DNA from 3 places in the Streptomyces speibonae genome. Region 2 is predicted to be linked to each of the others. Evidence: predicted binding sites of a transcription regulator. Region 2 holds the regulator's gene; each other region holds the start of a gene.

The links. The regulator HrcA, encoded in region 2, represses chaperone genes, less so after heat shock. The targets are predictions, from matches to a motif close to TTNGCACTCNGNNNNNCNGAGTGCNAA.
Region 1: groL (chaperonin GroEL) is a predicted target of HrcA. The motif match lies at 1,237-1,263, and genes of this name have one in related genera.
Region 3: groES (co-chaperone GroES) is a predicted target of HrcA. The motif match lies at 1,461-1,487, and genes of this name have one in related genera.

Annotation. Positions count from the first base shown of each region.
Region 1 is NZ_OZ480260.1:4,513,457-4,517,877, forward strand. Features, by position in the region: gene thrC (threonine synthase) at 1-43, shown strand, start outside; gene AC5L3C_RS20540 (ubiquitin-like small modifier protein 1) at 108-383, shown strand; gene AC5L3C_RS20545 (cold-shock protein) at 814-1,017, shown strand; gene groL (chaperonin GroEL) at 1,426-3,048, shown strand; gene AC5L3C_RS20555 (hypothetical protein) at 3,143-3,712, opposite strand; gene murQ (N-acetylmuramic acid 6-phosphate etherase) at 3,774-4,421, opposite strand, start outside.
Region 2 is NZ_OZ480260.1:5,754,448-5,758,868, forward strand. Features, by position in the region: gene AC5L3C_RS25695 (MBL fold metallo-hydrolase) at 1-244, opposite strand, end outside; gene hrcA (heat-inducible transcriptional repressor HrcA) at 409-1,425, shown strand; gene dnaJ (molecular chaperone DnaJ) at 1,425-2,564, shown strand; gene AC5L3C_RS25710 (nitronate monooxygenase) at 3,055-4,128, shown strand; gene AC5L3C_RS25715 (16S rRNA (uracil(1498)-N(3))-methyltransferase) at 4,125-4,421, shown strand, end outside.
Region 3 is NZ_OZ480260.1:3,271,431-3,275,851, forward strand. Features, by position in the region: gene groL (chaperonin GroEL) at 1-857, opposite strand, end outside; gene groES (co-chaperone GroES) at 1,005-1,313, opposite strand; gene AC5L3C_RS14485 (polysaccharide deacetylase family protein) at 1,567-2,307, opposite strand; gene AC5L3C_RS14490 (polysaccharide deacetylase family protein) at 2,304-3,224, opposite strand; gene AC5L3C_RS14495 (THUMP-like domain-containing protein) at 3,315-4,421, shown strand, end outside.

The DNA.
Region 1 (4,421 bases), 1.2 Mb from region 2:
CCGTCCGAGCCTGGAGTCGTTCCGTGAAGCCGGGCTTGTCTGAGTTGTTCGGCTTGTCTGAGTTTTTCGTCTGCGGGGCTGTTGGCACCTGACCGGAGGTTTCAAAAGTGAGCGTTACTGTTCGGATCCCTACCATCTTGCGCACCTACACCGGCGGCAAGGCCGAGGTGACCGCCGAGGGGGCCACCCTCGGGGAGGTCATCTCCGATCTGGAGAAGAACCACACGGGCATCGCCGCCCGGGTCCTGGACGACCAGGGCAAGCTGCGGCGGTTCGTCAACGTCTACGTGAACGACGACGACGTGCGGTTCGAGCAGGGGCTGGAGACGGCCACCCCGGACGGCGCCGGTGTGTCGATCATCCCGGCGGTGGCCGGCGGCTGATCATTACCTTCGGTAATGACGGTGACCGAACGTAGGGGAACCTGCCCCTTCCGTAAGAGATGCGGAGGGGGCAATTCCGTGGGGTTGAACGCGGTAGGGTTGGGGAACGCGCTCCTGATCCACTGATCGAGCACCCTGAATTTCTGCCGCACGCCCGACTGGAAGTAGCCAAAGTCTGGGCCCTTCTCGCGGCATTTGTGCCGATTGTCCGGCCCGACTTGCCCTGAATTCAGACGAATTCTCGCCACATTCCGGACCGGCGGCGTCCAGATTTCTCGTCCGATTGACCTGTTGCAGACGGCAGTTGGACAGATACATTCAGCCGCGGTCGACGCGTTCCGGCGCACGCCCCCAACCGTTGGGGGGTGAGGTCTGACCCGGATCCGCGAAGTGTGGATCTGTGCAAGGGCCAGTAATAGGGGAGTTAGGCATGGCTCAGGGCACCGTCAAGTGGTTCAACGCGGAGAAGGGGTACGGCTTCATCGCGGTCGACGGTGGTGCGGATGTTTTCGTCCACTACAGCGCGATTCAGATGGACGGCTACCGCACCCTCGAAGAAGGCCAGCGGGTCGAGTTCGAGATCTCGCAGGGCCAGAAGGGCCCGCAGGCCGACATGGTTCGTGTCAGCGCCTGAACGCGCTACCGGCCGCTAGAATCTTCTGCCGGTGAAGGGCCCGTCCCCCTCGGGGTGCGGGCCCTTCACCATGCCCTTCACCATGCCCTTCACCATGCCCGCCCTCGCCGCTCCGCGCCGTCCGCGCGCGGCTGAGCGCTCCCGTGTGCGCCCCCTGGGCGCTTGCGCCCACCCGTCACCCGACCGCCACCCCACGACGAGCCCGCTTCGCGGGCGCGCCTTGCACTCGGGTGGGTCGAGTGCTAATCATTGGCGTTAGCACTCTGATGGTGAGAGTGACAACGAGGACCGGGTCGGTGAGGCCCGCGGGCCGTGTGGGGCAAGGAACCACGGGGCCGGCGAGCCGTCCGTCGCGGGCGCGGGCGCGGTCCGAAGGAATCACCCCCAGTCCTGGAGGGACCACTTCACATGGCCAAGATCATCGCGTTCGACGAGGAGGCGCGGCGCGGCCTCGAGCGCGGCATGAACCAGCTCGCGGACGCCGTGAAGGTGACGCTCGGCCCCAAGGGCCGCAACGTCGTCCTCGAGAAGAAGTGGGGCGCCCCCACGATCACCAACGATGGTGTCTCCATCGCCAAGGAGATCGAGCTCGAGGACGCGTACGAGAAGATCGGCGCCGAGCTGGTCAAGGAAGTCGCCAAGAAGACGGACGACGTCGCCGGTGACGGTACGACCACCGCGACCGTGCTCGCCCAGGCCCTGGTCAAGGAGGGCCTGCGCAACGTTGCCGCCGGTGCCAACCCGATGGCCCTGAAGCGCGGTATCGAGAAGGCCGTCGAGGCCGTCTCCGCCGCCCTGCTGGAGCAGGCCAAGGACGTCGAGACCAAGGAGCAGATCGCCTCCACGGCCTCCATCTCCGCCGCCGACACCCAGATCGGCGAGCTCATCGCCGAGGCCATGGACAAGGTCGGCAAGGAAGGCGTCATCACCGTCGAGGAGTCCCAGACCTTCGGTCTGGAGCTGGAGCTCACCGAGGGTATGCGCTTCGACAAGGGCTACATCTCGGCGTACTTCGCCACCGACATGGAGCGTATGGAGGCCGTCCTCGACGACCCGTACATCCTGATCGCGAACTCCAAGATCTCCAACGTCAAGGACCTGCTCCCGCTCCTGGAGAAGGTCATGCAGTCGGGCAAGCCGCTGCTGATCATCGCCGAGGACGTCGAGGGCGAGGCCCTGTCGACCCTGGTCGTCAACAAGATCCGCGGCACCTTCAAGTCCGTCGCCGTCAAGGCCCCGGGCTTCGGTGACCGCCGCAAGGCCATGCTCGGCGACATCGCGATCCTCACGGGCGGCGAGGTCATCTCCGAGGAGGTCGGCCTCAAGCTGGAGAACGCCACGCTCGACCTGCTCGGCAAGGCCCGCAAGGTCGTCATCACCAAGGACGAGACCACCATCGTCGACGGTGCCGGCTCCGCGGACCAGGTCCAGGGCCGCGTGAACCAGATCCGCGCCGAGATCGAGAACAGCGACTCGGACTACGACCGCGAGAAGCTGCAGGAGCGCCTGGCGAAGCTCGCCGGCGGTGTCGCGGTCATCAAGGCCGGTGCCGCCACCGAGGTGGAGCTCAAGGAGCGCAAGCACCGCATCGAGGACGCCGTGCGCAACGCCAAGGCGGCCGTCGAGGAGGGCATCGTCGCCGGTGGCGGCGTGGCCCTGCTCCAGGCCACCCAGGTCTTCGAGAAGCTGGAGCTCGAGGGCGACGAGGCGACCGGCGCCAACGCCGTGCGCATCGCGCTCGAGGCCCCGCTGAAGCAGATCGCCGTCAACGCCGGCCTCGAGGGCGGTGTCGTGGTGGAGAAGGTGCGCAACCTGACCCCGGGCCACGGCCTGAACGCCGCGACCGGCGAGTACGTCGACCTGGTCAAGGAAGGCATCATCGACCCGGCGAAGGTGACCCGTTCCGCGCTGCAGAACGCCGCCTCCATCGCCGCGCTGTTCCTGACCACCGAGGCCGTCATCGCCGACAAGCCGGAGAAGGCCGCCGCGCCGGCCGGCGGCGGCATGCCGGGCGGTGACATGGACTTCTGATCCTCCCCGAGGATCGGATCCGTCCGTCGCGTGACCGAGGGCGGCACCCCCTGCTTCGGCAGGGGGTGCCGCCCTCGCGCCGTTCGGGGACGGCTCAGAGATTGCCCATCGGCTCGATGTCCACCCTGACCGGGGTGCCCCAGACGCGCAGCACCTCGTAGTCGGTGAACTCGTGCACGATCCGGTACGCCATGGCGGGCCGTGATCCTCGCCGCTGTGCCGCGATGAACAGCTCCGCCTCGCGCCGGTCCCTGCGCGGTGTCCCGCACAGCTGCCACGCCTGGCCGTTCCACGCCTCCGGCAGCCACCGCTGCTGCGGCTGCGGCCGGTCGCCGCGCACCCCGTACCGGGACGGCGCGGGCTCGGCGGGCCGGGGCTGCGGGGCGGGGCCGTTGAACTCGGCGCGGCGGGCGGCGCGGCGCCGGGTCTCGCAGAGCAGGCACAGGTCCGGGGCGCTCTCGTCGACCGGGCCCGTGGGGTGCTCGGCGCAGCGCGTGCTGGGCGCGGCCGTGGTGACGCTCTCCTCCAGCAGGTCCAGGGCGCGCCGCAGATCGTTCTTCACTTCGTGCAGCCGGGCGTCCGGCGTGTCGGCGGACAGCGCCTCGCCGTGCTCCCCGAGCACACGCAGGGCGCGGCCCAGGGCGGTGAGCTGCGCGTGGTTCATGATGCGTCTCCGGGTCGGGTCCCCCCAGTATCCGCCGCCCGCCGGGGGACGGGACACCGCCCTACGCGCCGAAGCCCGCCTCGGCCAGCGCGGCGCGCAGGTGGCCGTCGGACTCGGTCAGGAGGCGGGCGGCCGTGGGGCCGTCGATGTCGGCCAGGATGACCAGGATCGCGGGTTTGACCTCGCCGTCCGTGGCGGTCAGGGCACGCTCGACGACGTCGTCCGCCGCGCCCGTCGCCTGGGCGACGATACGGCGGGAGCGGGCGCGCAGCTTCTCGTTGGAGGCGCGGACGTCGACCATCAGGTTCCCGTACGTCTTGCCCAGCCGGATCATCGTGATCGTCGACAGCATGTTCAGCACCAGCTTCTGTGCCGTACCGGCCTTGAGGCGGGTGGAGCCGGTGAGGAACTCCGGGCCGACGACGACCTCGATGCCGTGCTCGGCCGCGGCGGCCAGCGCGCTGCCCCGGTTGCAGGCCAGGCCCACGGTGAGGGCGCCCCGGGCGCGGGCGTGGGTGACGGCGCCGATGGCGTAGGGGGTGCGGCCGGAGGCGGAGATGCCGACCACCGTGTCGTCGGGGGTCAGCTTCAGTGCGGCCAGGTCGGCCTCGGCCAGCTCGGGGGAGTCCTCGGCGCCCTCGACGGAGGTGACCATGGCGCCGGGGCCGCCCGCGATCAGGCCGACGACCCGCTCGGGGGCGGTGTTGAA
Region 2 (4,421 bases):
CCGCCCCGAAAATGTGGTCGAAGTGGGGATGGGTGAGCGCGAGATGCGTCACACGGCGGCCGGTGAGCGCCTGCGCCTCCGCCCGCAACCGTGCGCCCTCCGCCGGCGCGGACCCCGCGTCGACGAGCAGCACGCCGCCCGACCCCACCACGAGCCCCGCCGTGCAGTCCCACCCGGGCAGCCGGCGCCGGCCCACCCCCGGCGCCACTTGCTCCCATCCCGACTCTTCCCAAGTCACGGTCATGACGGGACGCTATCGAGGACACCGCCGCCCGGCACGACGGGCGGCGGGACCGGCCTTGCCCGGTGCGTACCCCCCGGCCGTACACTGGGCCGGGGAAGTCTGGCACTCGCGTGCGAAGAGTGCCAGAGACATGACCGGGCGGACAGCTACTGGAGGTGTGCGCGATGCTCAGTGAACGCAGGCTCCAGGTACTGCGCGCCATCGTCCAGGACTACGTGGGCACCGAGGAGCCGGTCGGCTCCAAGGCGCTCACCGAGCGGCACAACCTCGGCGTCTCCCCGGCCACCGTGCGCAACGACATGGCGGCCCTGGAGGAGGAGGGCTTCATCGCCCAGCCGCACACCAGCGCCGGGCGCATCCCCACCGACAAGGGTTACCGGCTGTTCGTCGACAAGCTCGCCGGCGTCAAGCCGATGACCGCGCCCGAGCGGCGCGCCATCCAGAACTTCCTCGAGGGCGCCGTCGACCTCGACGACGTGGTCGCCCGGACCGTACGGCTGCTCGCGCAGCTCACCCGGCAGGTCGCCGTCGTGCAGTACCCGTCGCTGACCCGGTCCACGGTGCGGCACGTGGAGCTGCTGTCGATGGCGCCCGCGCGGCTGATGCTGGTGCTGATCACGGACACCGGCCGGGTCGAGCAGCGCATGGTCGACTGCCCGGCGCCGTTCGGCGAGTCGTCCCTGGCGGACCTGCGGGCGCGGCTGAACAGCCGGGTAGCGGGCCGCCGGTTCACGGATGTGCCGAGTCTGGTGGAGGACCTCCCGGAGGGCTTCGAGGCCGAGGACCGCGGTACGGTTTCCACGGTGCTCTCCACCCTCCTGGAGACGCTCGTCGAGGAGAACGAGGAGCGGCTGATGATCGGCGGTACCGCCAATCTCACCCGCTTCGGACATGACTTCCCCCTCACGATCCGGCCCGTCCTTGAGGCGCTGGAGGAGCAGGTCGTGCTCCTCAAGCTGCTCGGCGAGGCGAAGGATCCGGGCGTGACCGTCCGAATCGGTCATGAGAACGCCCACGAAGGACTCAACTCAACGTCCGTCGTGTCGGTCGGCTACGGTTCGGGCGGCGAGGCTGTTGCCAAGCTCGGCGTGGTCGGACCGACCCGCATGGACTACCCGGGAACGATGGGAGCGGTACGCGCAGTGGCACGGTACGTCGGACAGATCCTGGCGGAGTCGTAGTGGCCACGGACTACTACGCCGTACTCGGCGTGCGCCGCGACGCGTCGCAGGAGGAGATCAAGAAGGCCTTCCGGCGGCTCGCCCGCGAGCTGCATCCGGACGTCAATCCTGATCCGAAGACGCAGGAGCGGTTCAAGGAGATCAACGCCGCCTACGAGGTGCTGTCGGACCCGCAGAAGAAGCAGGTCTACGACCTCGGCGGCGACCCGCTCTCGCAGGCCGGCGGCGGCGGTGGCGCGGGCGGCTTCGGAGCCGGCGGCTTCGGCAACTTCTCCGACATCATGGACGCGTTCTTCGGCACGGCGTCGCAGCGCGGGCCGCGCTCGCGCACCCGCCGGGGCCAGGACGCGATGATCCGCATCGAGGTGGAGCTGGACGAGGCCGCGTTCGGCACCACCAAGGACATCCAGGTCGACACGGCGGTCGTCTGCACCACCTGCAACGGCGAGGGCGCCGCGCCCGGCACCAGCGCGCAGACCTGTGACATGTGCCGCGGCCGCGGTGAGGTCTCGCAGGTCACGCGGTCCTTCCTGGGCCAGGTCATGACGTCCCGCCCCTGCCCGCAGTGCCAGGGCTTCGGCACCGTCGTCCCCACCCCGTGCCCGGAGTGCGCGGGCGACGGACGCATCCGCTCCCGGCGCACGCTCACGGTCAAGATCCCGGCCGGTGTCGACAACGGCACCCGGATCCAGCTGGCCGGCGAGGGCGAGGTCGGACCCGGCGGCGGCCCGGCCGGCGACCTGTACGTGGAGATCCACGAACTCCCGCACGCCACCTTCCAGCGGCGCGGCGACGACCTGCACTGCACGGTCACCATCCCGATGACCGCGGCGGCCCTCGGCACCAAGGTGCCGCTGGAGACGCTGGACGGCATGGAGGAGGTCGACATCCGGCCCGGCACCCAGTCCGGCCAGTCGATCCCGCTGCACGGCCGGGGCGTCACCCACCTGCGCGGCGGCGGCCGGGGCGACCTCATCGTCCACGTCGAGGTCCAGACCCCGACCAAGCTCGACCCCGAACAGGAACGCCTCCTGCGCGAACTGGCCAAACTCCGCGGCGAGGAACGCCCGACGGGGCAGTTCCAACCCGGACAGCAGGGGTTGTTCTCGCGGTTGAAGGATGCGTTCAACGGGCGGTGACCGGGTGGCGCCGGGGTCGTGGTGGTGTGCTGCTGGGGGTCCGGGGGTCGGCCCCCGGGTGGGCACAGTCAGCCTGGGCAGCAGGGGTTGTTCTCGCGGTTGAAGGATGCGTTCAACGGGCGGTGACCGGGTGGCGCCGGGGTCGTGGTGGTGTGCTGCTGGGGGTCCGGGGGTCGGCCCCCGGGTGGGCACAGTCAGCCTGGGCAGCAGGGGTTGTTCTCGCGGTTGAAGGATGCGTTCAACGGGCGGTGACCGGGTGGCGCCGGGGTCGTGGTGGTGTGCTGCTGGGGGTCCGGGGGTCGGCCCCCGGGTGGGCACAGTCAGCCCGGACAGCAGGGGTTGTTCTCGCGGTTGAAGGACGCGTTCAACGGGCGGTGACGGCGTCTGCGGACGGCCGTGGGGCTCGTGTCCGCGGCCCTGCCGAAAAGTGGCTTATGCCAAGGGGAAGGGACGATTCGGAGTTGGCCGGGGGACGTGACAACATGCCGTCATGTCCTCCGTACCGACCGATCTCTTCCCGCACCCCATCGTGCAGGCGCCGATGGCGGGCGGTGTCGCCGTGCCACAGCTCGCCGCGGCCGTGTCCGAGGCGGGCGGGCTCGGTTTCCTGGCCGCCGGGTACAAGACCGCGGACGGGATGTACCAGGAGATCAAGCAGTTGCGAGGGCTGACCGCACGGCCCTTCGGAGTCAACCTCTTCCTGCCGCAGCCGGAGACCGCCGACCCCGCCGCGGTCGGCGTCTACGCCCATCAGCTGGCCGGCGAGGCCTCCTGGTACGAGACGGAACTCGGCGACCCCGACAGCGGCCGCGACGACGGCTACGACGCCAAGCTCGCCGTGCTGCTGGACAACCCGGTGCCGGTGGTGTCGTTCCACTTCGGCGTGCCCTCCCGCGAGGTGCTGGAGTCGCTGCGCCGCGTCGGCACCTTCACGCTGGTCACCGCCACCACCGCGGAGGAGGCCCGCGCCGTGGAACGGGCCGGCGCGGACGCGGTGATCGCGCAGGGCGTCGAGGCCGGCGGCCACCAGGGCACCCACCGGGACCTCCCGGAGGCGGCGGGCTCAGGACTGGGCGTGCTGTCCCTCGTCGCGCAGGTCCATGAGTCCGTGGGCATCCCGGTCGTCGCCGCAGGCGGCATCATGCGCGGCGCCCAGATCGCCGCCGTCCTCGCGGCGGGCGCGGCCGCGGCCCAGCTCGGCACCGCCTTCCTCGCCGCCCACGAGTCCGGCGCGCACGCCCTGCACAAGCAGGCCCTCACCAGCCCCCTGTACACCCGCACCGAGCTGACCCGCGCCTTCTCCGGCCGCCTGGCCCGTGCCCTGGTCAACCGCTTCGTGCGCGAGCACGGCCCGTACGCGCCGGCCGCCTACCCGGACGTCCACCATCTCACCGCGCCCCTGCGCAAGGCCGCCGCGAAGGCCGGTGACCCGCAGGGGCTCGCGCTGTGGGCGGGCCAGGGCCACCGCATGGCCCGCGAGCTGCCGGCCGGGCAGCTGGTGGAGGTCCTGGCGGCCGAACTCGCCGCCGCCCGGACGTCGTTGTCGGTGGGAGGCGTCCGATGACCGCGCCGGTGTTCGTCGTCGACGACTTCGGCGCTCCGGCCGAGGGTGGCACCGGCCGGTACGTGCTCGACGGTCCCGAGGGACGGCACGCCGTCTCCGTGAAACGGCTGCGGGCCGGTGAGCACGTCGTCCTCACCGACGGCGCGGGGCGCTGGGCCGAGGGCGAGGTGGAGGGCACCGAGGGCAAGGATCGGCTGATCGTACGGCTCGGTGAAGTGACCGAGGAGCCCGAGGAGTTGCCCCGGATCACCGTCGTCCAGGCCCTGCCCAAGGGCGACCGGGGCGAGGTGGCC
Region 3 (4,421 bases), 2.5 Mb from region 2:
TTGCGGCGGTCACCGAAGCCCGGGGCCTTGACCGCGACCGCGTTGAAGGTGCCGCGGATCTTGTTGACGACCAGGGTCGACAGGGCCTCGCCCTCGACGTCCTCGGCGATGATCAGCAGCGGCTTGGAGGCGTTGGCCTGGATGACCTTCTCCAGCAGCGGCAGCGCCTCCGCGATGGAGGAGATCTTGCCCTGGGTGATGAGGATATAGGGGTCGTCGAGGACGGCCTCCATGCGCTCCTGGTCCGTCACGAAGTACGGCGACAGGTAGCCCTTGTCGAAGGCCATGCCCTCGGTGAAGTCCAGCTCAAGACCGAAGGTGTTGGACTCCTCGACGGTGATGACGCCGTCCTTGCCGACCTTGTCCATCGCCTCGGCAATGAGCTCGCCGACCTGCTGGTCCTGGGCGGACAGGGCGGCGACGGCGGCGATGTCGGACTTCTCGTCGATCGGGCGGGCCGAGGCGAGCAGGTCCTCGGAGACCGCGGCGACGGCGGCGTCGATGCCCTTCTTCAGCAGCGCCGGGGAGGCACCGGCGGCGACGTTCTTCAGGCCCTCGCGGACCAGCGCCTGGGCCAGCACGGTGGCGGTGGTGGTGCCGTCACCCGCGATGTCGTTGGTCTTGGTCGCCACCTCCTTCACCAGCTGCGCGCCGAGGTTCTCGTACGGGTCCTCGATCTCCACCTCGCGGGCGATCGTGACACCGTCGTTGGTGATCGTGGGAGCGCCGAACTTCTTGTCGATGACGACGTTGCGGCCCTTCGGGCCGATCGTCACCTTCACCGTGTCGGCAAGCTGGTTGACGCCGCGCTCGAGGGCGCGACGGGCGTCCTCGTCGAACTTCAGGATCTTCGCCATGGCAGCGGGAGCCCTCTCGGAAATCTGGGTGAAATCACTGCGCCCCTGCGCCCGGCTCCTTGTCGGAGTGCTGGGGCCAGGGGCGCGGTGTCGAGCAAAAAATGCCTGCTTCGAGGCCGGGTGGCCGGGGCGTCGCCCCGGGCCCCCTTACTTCTCGACGATCGCGAGGACGTCGCGGGCCGAGAGGACGAGGTACTCCTCGCCGTTGTACTTGACCTCGGTGCCGCCGTACTTGCTGTACAGAACGACGTCGCCGACCTTCACGTCGAGTTCGACGCGCTTGCCGTCCTCGATGCGGCCCGGACCGATGGCCAGGACGACGCCCTCCTGGGGCTTCTCCTTGGCGGTGTCCGGAATGACCAGGCCTGAAGCCGTGGTCTGCTCGGCGTCGAGCGGCTGGACCACGATGCGGTCCTCGAGCGGCTTGATGGCAACCTTGGAGCTGGCGGTCGTCACGATCCGACCTCCCCCTTCGGAGATCTCACGGGGTTAACTGTCTGAGGTGGCGACCAGGTGGATCCGTCGTCGCGGGTGCCGGACCTGCCCGTCGCGTGTGTTGGCACTCTCCAGGGGGGAGTGCCAGACCTGAGACTATGACTGTGATTAGCACTCGGTCAAGCGGAGTGCCAATTGCCGTGCGGCGCGTCGGGAGTGGAAGGCGTGTTCCGGCGCGCGGTCGCGCAGCCGGCGGCGGCGGTGCGGCGGTGGCTCATCCCACGTAGTCCTCCAGCCTGCCCACCCTCAGCCCCCGCTCCTCCAGCTCCTCCAGCAGCCCCTCGGTCCGTTCCGCCAGGGACAGTCTCGGCGCCTCGCCCGACGGTACGGAGACGATGTCGCCGGGGTTCAGGTGGTGGGGGCCGCGGGTGTAGGTGAGGTGGCCGTCGGGTTCCAGGACCGCCCGCCACAGCACCACCGCGGCGATACCGCAGTCGGCGGCGGCGCGCAGGGTGGTGGTGTCGTACGTGCCGTAGGGCGGGCGGAAGAGGCGCGGGCGGATGCCGAAGCGGGACTTGAGCTTGCGCTGCTGGCCGCAGATCTCGGCGCGCTGTCCGGCGTGGGGCAGACCGCGCAGGGCGGCGTGGTCGAGGGTGTGGTTCTGCAGGCTCGCGCCGACCGCGCGCAGCCGGGCGAAGTGGGCGTAGCCGGGGCCCACCACACTGTCCGTGAGGAACATGCTGACGGGGAGCCGGCGCTCGCGCACCAGGTCGATGAAGCGGGGGTCGCGTTCGGCGCCGTCGTCGTAGGTGAGGAAGACGACCGGGTCGTCGGTCGGGACGTGGTCGACCACGGGCGGGAGGTCCGCACGCGCGCCGCCCGTCGCGCCGGCCGGTGCGGAGACCGGGGCGGCCCGGCCGTCCGGTGCGGTCGCCCGGTCCGGCGCGTCCGGCGAGGCGCATCCGGCGGTCAGGGCCAGCAGGAGGGCCGCGGCCGGGGCCCTCCGCGGGTTCACAGGTAGTCCTCCAGCCGCGCCACCGCGTACCCCTCGGCCGTGATCTTGTTCAGGAAGCGGCGGACCATGTCCGGCATCGTCCCGTCCCAGTCGTCGCGGCCGCGGAAGTGGGTCAGGACGATGTCGCCGGGGTGCAGCGACCGATCCCACTCGCGGTACTCCCAGTGGTCGACGAAGACCTCCTCGTTCCAGAGGGGGACGTGGGTGATCCCGCAGGACTTCGCGACGCGCAGGGTGTCCTTGTCATAGTTGCCGTAGGGCGGCCGGAAGAGGGCGGGGCGCTTGCCGTAGCGCTTCTCGATGATCTTCTGCATGCCGCAGATCTCGCGCTTCTGGCGGGCGCGGGACAGGGCGGGGAGGTAGGGGTGGTGCAGGGTGTGGTTGTGCAGGCCGACGCCCGTGTCCCGCATCTTCTTGAAGTAGCCGTAGTCCTCCTTGACGAGGTAGTCGCTGAGGAAGGCGGTGTAGGGGATCTTCAGTTCGCGCATCATCCGCAGGAAGGCCGGGTCCTTCTCCTCGCCGTCGTCGATGGTGAGGAAGAGGATCTTCTCCTTCGTGGGGACGGTGGTGAAGACCGGCGGCAGCCCCAGCCGGCGGTGGCCGTCGACCTCGAAGCCGTCCCGGGTGGTGATCTCCGGCTTCTTCTCCGGGGGCGGCGGGGCGGTCAGGGGCACGCGCTTGAGGCCCCAGCGCTTCGCGGCGGCGGCCCGGGCGGCGTGCGCGGCGCGCAGCTTGGTGGCGTAGGCGTCGAGTGCGCGGGCCGGCGGCGCCTGGAGGGGCTGCTGGCCGCTCGCCGGTTCGGTGTCGGTGCCGCCCTGTCCGCAGCCCGAGGCGATGGCGGCGAGCGCAAGGACGGCCAGACCGGTCCGAGCGCCACGCGACGGCAGCTTTTTATCGTTTTGTCCTACTGCTCGCATGGGGCCGGATCCTCGCAGCCCCGAGGGCCGGACCCGGCCCGACACCGCCGCCGGAGGCGCACGGTCCACCGACTGGCCCACAATGACCCGGTGAACGACCTCGCTCCCCTCCTCACCCCCGAAGGCCGTGCCCTCCTCGACGAGGTGCGCGACACCGACCCGGCGCACGAACTCACCGTCGCGACCCGGCTGCGTCGTGAGCACCCCGCCGCACTGGTCTCGGCGGCCCTCGGCCAGGCGCGGCTGCGGCAGCGGGCGGTGGCGAAGTTCGGGGAGCGGGACGCGGCCCGGATGTTCTTCACGCCGAACGGGGTCGAGCAGTCGACCCGGGCGAGTGTGGCGGCGTACCGGGCGGAGCGGTTCAGGGAGCTCGGGGTGACCTCCGTGGCCGACCTGTGCTGCGGGATCGGAGGGGACGCGATCGCGCTGGCCCGGGCCGGGATCCGGGTCCTGGCGGTGGACCGGGACCCGCTCACCGCGGCGGCGGCGCGGGCGAACGCCGACGCGCTGGGCCTCGCCGGGCTGATCGAGGTGCGCGAGGCGGACGTGACGGAGGTGGACACGGCCGGGTACGACGCCGTGTTCGCCGACCCGGCCCGGCGCGGGGGCCGGGGGCGCGTTTTCGACCCCGAGGCGTACTCACCGCCGTTGTCCTGGGCGGTCGGGGCCGCCCGTACGGCACCGCGCGCAGCGGCGCTCAAGGTGGCGCCGGGCATCCCGCACGAGGCCGTACCCGGGGACGCGGAGGCCGAGTGGATCTCGGACGGCGGGGACGTGAAGGAGGCAGTGCTGTGGTTCGGCACCGGCGGGGCGGGCACGGTCCGCGCGACCCTGCTCCCGGGCCCGCACACCCTCCTCTCGCGCGGCCTGCCCGACCCGGCCGTCCGCCCGCCCGGCCGGTACCTGTACGAGCCGGACGGTGCCGTGATCCGGTCCCATCTGGTCGCGGAGGCCGCCGCGGAACTCGACGGCGGGCTCATCGACGCGACGATCGCCTACGTCACCGCGGACGCGTACCGTCCGACGCCGTTCGCCACCGCATACGAGATCACCGACCGGCTGCCCTTCCATGTCAAGAAGCTGAAGGCCCTGCTGCGGGAGCGGGGGGTCGGCACGCTGACCGTGAAGAAGCGCGGCTCGGCGGTCGAGCCGGAGGAACTGCGCCGCAAGGTCCTGCCCAAGCCGCACGGCTCCGCA